One region of the Microbacterium sp. NPDC055442 genome, then DNA from elsewhere that is predicted to be linked to it. Evidence: predicted binding sites of a transcription regulator. Region 1 holds the regulator's gene; the other holds the start of a gene.
The links. Region 1 encodes HspR, which represses chaperone genes until heat shock. Its sites were predicted from a motif close to AAGTTGAGTCNNNNNGACTCAACTT; they were not measured.

Region 2: ACWIBS_RS01525 (ATP-dependent Clp protease ATP-binding subunit) is a predicted target of HspR. The motif match lies at 908-932, and genes of this name have one in related genera.

Annotation. Positions count from the first base shown of each region.
Region 1 covers NZ_JBSHLF010000003.1:359,047-361,242, forward strand. Annotated here, with positions in the region: gene ACWIBS_RS09000 (DnaJ C-terminal domain-containing protein) at 1-636, shown strand, start outside; gene ACWIBS_RS09005 (heat shock protein transcriptional repressor HspR) at 638-1,096, shown strand; gene ACWIBS_RS09010 (potassium channel family protein) at 1,102-1,827, shown strand; gene ACWIBS_RS09015 (ABC transporter ATP-binding protein) at 2,016-2,196, shown strand, end outside.
Region 2 covers NZ_JBSHLF010000001.1:308,855-311,050, forward strand. Annotated here, with positions in the region: gene ACWIBS_RS01525 (ATP-dependent Clp protease ATP-binding subunit) at 1-891, opposite strand, end outside; gene ACWIBS_RS01530 (VOC family protein) at 1,110-1,484, shown strand; gene ACWIBS_RS01535 (DUF3817 domain-containing protein) at 1,485-1,949, opposite strand; gene ACWIBS_RS01540 (class I SAM-dependent methyltransferase) at 2,040-2,196, shown strand, end outside.

The sequences.
Region 1 (2,196 bases):
TCGATGTTCGGGCAGCAGGGCGCTGGTTTCGGCTCGGGACGTTTCGGGCAGTCGACGGGCGGGTACCGCGGCTACGGCGGCCCTTCGAAGGGGGCCGATGTCACGGCCCGCACGACGATCGACTTCCTCACCGCGACGAAGGGCGAGACCATCTCGCTGCAGGGCGAAGACGGCAAGCCGTTCAAGGTGAGGATCCCCGCGGGGGTCTCCGACGGGCAGAAGATCCGGCTCCGCGGACGCGGACGCCCCTCGCCCGACGGCGGCGAGAGCGGCGACATCGTCGTGCAGGTCGCCGTGCGAGCGCACCCCGTCTTCGAGCGCGACGGACTCAATCTGCGCGTCAAGGTGCCGGTGACGTTCACCGAGGCGGCTCTCGGCGCGACGATCGAGGTGCCGACGCTCGGCGGCGATCCCGTCAAGCTGCGCGTCGCCCCGGGAACGCCCTCGGGTCGCGTGCTGCGGGTGAAAGGTCGCGGCGTCGAGACCTCGAAGGGCAAGGGCGACCTGCTCGCCGAAGTCCAGGTCGCCGTGCCGGCGCACCTCGACGATGCCGCCCGCGAGGCGCTCGAGCGGTTCCAGTCGCTCGAACCGAAGGAGAACCCGCGCGCGGACATGATGGCGAAGGCGCGCGGTTGACATGAGTCACGATGAGATCGACGCCGAGGCACCGATCTTCGCGATCGCGGTGGCCGCCGAGCTGTCGGGCATGCACCCGCAGACGCTCCGGCAGTACGACCGGCTCGGCCTCGTCGTCGCCGCGCGCACGCAGGGTGGTTCGCGGCGGTACTCGCTGCGACACGTCGAGCAGCTGCGCGAAGTGGCTCGCATGTCGGCAGAGGGCATCGGACTCCCCGCGATCATGCGGATCCTCGATCTCGAGAGTCGCGTGCGCGAGCTCCACACGCGCGTGCGCGACCTCGAGGATCGCGTGCGCGCGGCAGCCGAGTCCCGGCCCGGTGCACGCGTCTTCGCGGCCGGGACGACCGGCGCCGTCGTGTCGCTGCGCCGAGGCACACGCGCCCGGCGCGCGACCGACATCGTCGTCTGGCGGCCGCGGCACCCCGGCCCCGCTTCCGCAGACGACGCCGAAGACTGACCCGCATGAGCGACTATCTCCCCGGGGAGACCGCCGCGACGCACCGCTGGTCGGACGCGATGTACTGGCCGCTCACGGTGTCGGCCCTCGTCTTCCTCGTGACGTTCACGATCCACGTCATCGGGGACGTCCGCGGCACGGCGGCGCTGGTCACGACGACGATCATCGGCGTGACGTGGTTCGTCTTCATCGTCGACTTCCTCGCGCGGCTCATGCTGTCGCGCCCGCGCGGGGCGTGGTTGCGTGCGCACCTCGCATCGCTGGCCATGGCGATCATGCCGCCGCTGCGTCCCGTCCGCCTGCTCGACACCTTCACGCGGCTCGCGGCCTTCCGCCACTCCGCCGGTGCGACGCTGCGCGCTCGCCTGCTCATCTACGGCGGCGGGTCGGCGCTGCTGCTCGTCTGGTACATCTCGCTCGTCGTGCTGCAGGTCGAGCGGCATGCGCCGGGCGCATCGATCACGACCTTCGGCGACGCGGTCTGGTGGGCGTTCTGCACCATCACCACGGTGGGATACGGCGACTATGCGCCCGTGACCGTTCCCGGCCGGATCGCGGCGGTCGTGCTCATGGGCGGCGGCGTCGTGCTCGTCGGGCTGATCGTCGCGACGATCTCGTCGGCGGTCGTCGAACGGGCGACGCGCGCGAAGACCACGCACGACAGCCACCTGCCGCATCCGCATCTGCATCACCGTGATGCTCATCGCAGCGACGGTGGCAGCACCGCGTGACGGATGCCGCATGACCGATCACGGCGCCGTGGTCGGAGCCGGAAAACGCACGGATTCGCTCAGGGCGTACGGATGGGACTTCATCCGTGTCGGTGGCAGGTCGTAGCCTGTAGTGCGCTATCGGGGGCTCGCCTGCGGCATCCGCTCGCCCCGTCGCATCGTTCCGCTCTCTCACATCCGGAGAACACGTGCTCGGCAGACTCCTCATCCGCTACCTGAAGCGATACCGCTGGCTGCTGCTCGGCGTGCTCGTCTTCCAGTTCGCCGGGGCGATGGCCTCGCTCTTCCTGCCGCGCCTCAACGCGAACATCATCGACGAGGGCGTCGCGAGAGGCGACACCGCCTACATCTGGTCGACCGGGACGCTCA
Region 2 (2,196 bases), on a different contig from region 1:
TCGCTCTTCGAAGTCGCCGCGGTAGCGCGTGCCCGAGAGCATCGCGGGCAGGTCGAGCGCGATGACGCGCTTGTCGCGCAGCTGGTCGGGGACCTCGCCGGCCGTGATCGCCCGCGCGAGACCTTCGACGACGGCGGTCTTGCCGACGCCGGCCTCGCCCACCAGGACGGGGTTGTTCTTCGTGCGTCGACTGAGGATCTCGATCGTCTGCTCGATCTCCGCGGCGCGGCCGATCACCGGATCCAGCTCGCCCGCCCGAGCGAGCGCGGTCAGGTCGGTGCCGAATCGGTCGAGCATCGGCGTGGCGGATGCCGCGGCATCCGGTTGCTGCTCGGAGCCCACGCCGCCCGGGGTGACGGTCTCACGCGCTCCCTGTGTGAGTGCCTCGGCGGTCACGCCGGCGTGCGCCAGCACCTGACCGGCGGGGGTGTCCTGGGCGAGCACGAGCGCGAAGAAGAGGTGCTCCGGATCGACGTAGGTCGATCCGGACGAGCGTGCCACCTGGAACGCGTGGAACAGAGCGCGCTGCACCGACGGTGTAACAACGGCACCCTCGACACCGGCGGCACCGGATGCCGCGGGCAGACGCTCTTCGGTCGCGCGGGCGATCGCGGCGGGATCGGCGCCGATGCGCTCGACGGCGTCCTTCGCGGGCGATTCCGCCACGAGCACGCGCAGCACGTGAAGCGCGTCGAGCTCGTGCTGGCCGCGCTCGAGCGCGAACCGGCCGGCGCGCTGCAGGATCTCCTGCGTGCGCGAGCCGAGGAAGCGGCTGAGGTCGATTGAGCGACCCGCTCGGGCGCGCTCGCCCGCGAGGTACCGCGCGAGGAACTCGTCGAACGAGCCGTCGTTGGCGTCGGATCCGGTCGAGGGGGTGAAGTCTTCGGGCATGCCATCTCTCCTGTGAAACTTGAGTAGAGGACTATCAACTTACAAAGTTGAGCATAGTCATATCAAGTTCAACGAGCGTCCGCGACGCCTATTCCCTGACGCGATCGCCCAGGGCGAACAGCACACGCGGTTTCGCGCGGCACGTCATTGCGGACGATCGATGTCCTCGACGACGTCTACCGTGAACGTGCCATCCGGAAGAACGAGAGGAATCCCTCATGGACTGGAAGATCGAACTCATTTTCGTGCCGGTGACCGATGTCGACCGCGCGAAGGACTTCTACGTCACGATCGGCTTCATCGCCGACCACGACGAGACCCCGGTCGAGGGGCTGCGGTTCGTGCAGATGACACCGCCCGGCTCGGCGTGCTCGATCGCGCTCGGCACGGGTCTCGGCGGTTCGCTCGAACCCGGCCGGCAGGACACGATCCAGGTCGTCGTTCCCGACGCCGACGAGGCGCTCGCGCATCTGCACGGTGTCGGCGTCGACGCGAAGGGCGTCGACGAGCAGTCGTGGGGACGCTTCGTCACCTTCGACGATCCCGATGGCAACACGTGGACGCTGCAGGAACTCCCGGACTACGGGGCCTGATCAGTGCCGCCCACCCGGCGGGCCGATGATCAACAGCACGACGAACACGAGGATCACCGCGAGCGCCAGCAGGATCGCCAGCACCCACGGCCGGCGCAGGAACCAGCGCATGAGCCGGTCGTGCCACGCGGCATCCCGCGGGTCGGTCGTCTGCTCCAGCCGCCACGCTCCGCGGAGCCGGCCCGAGCGGTGCAGCCAGATCTCCATCGGGATCGTCGCGTACGGCACGATCGCGCTCACGATGGCACTGATCGTCGGGCCCGGACGCCAGCGCTGGTTCTTAGCGACGAGGATCGCCGTCGCCCCGTACGACAAGAACACGAACCCGTGGATGCCGCCGCCGATCGTCGTCGCGATGGACAGGTCGAGCGTCGCCCGCAGGATCAGACCCGTGATGAGGAGCGTCCACGAGATCGCCTCGGCGATCGCCAGCGTGCGGAACAGGGTCTGGGGCGTGCGGAACACGGGTCTCCTCGGGTGGGGGGTGCGTTCAAGCCTACGTTCGCGCGTGACCTGCCGACGACACCGGATGCCGCGGACTAGCGTGGAGCGGTGATGTTCTCGCTCGACGACCTGCGACGCTGGCCCGACCTCGACGCACCCGGGCTCGTCGCCGTGGACGCCGCCGACCGACTGCTGCTGGACGAGTCCGCGATTGCGCTCGCCGACCTCGCCCCCGGTGAGCTCGCCGTGATCGGCGACGCGTACGGCG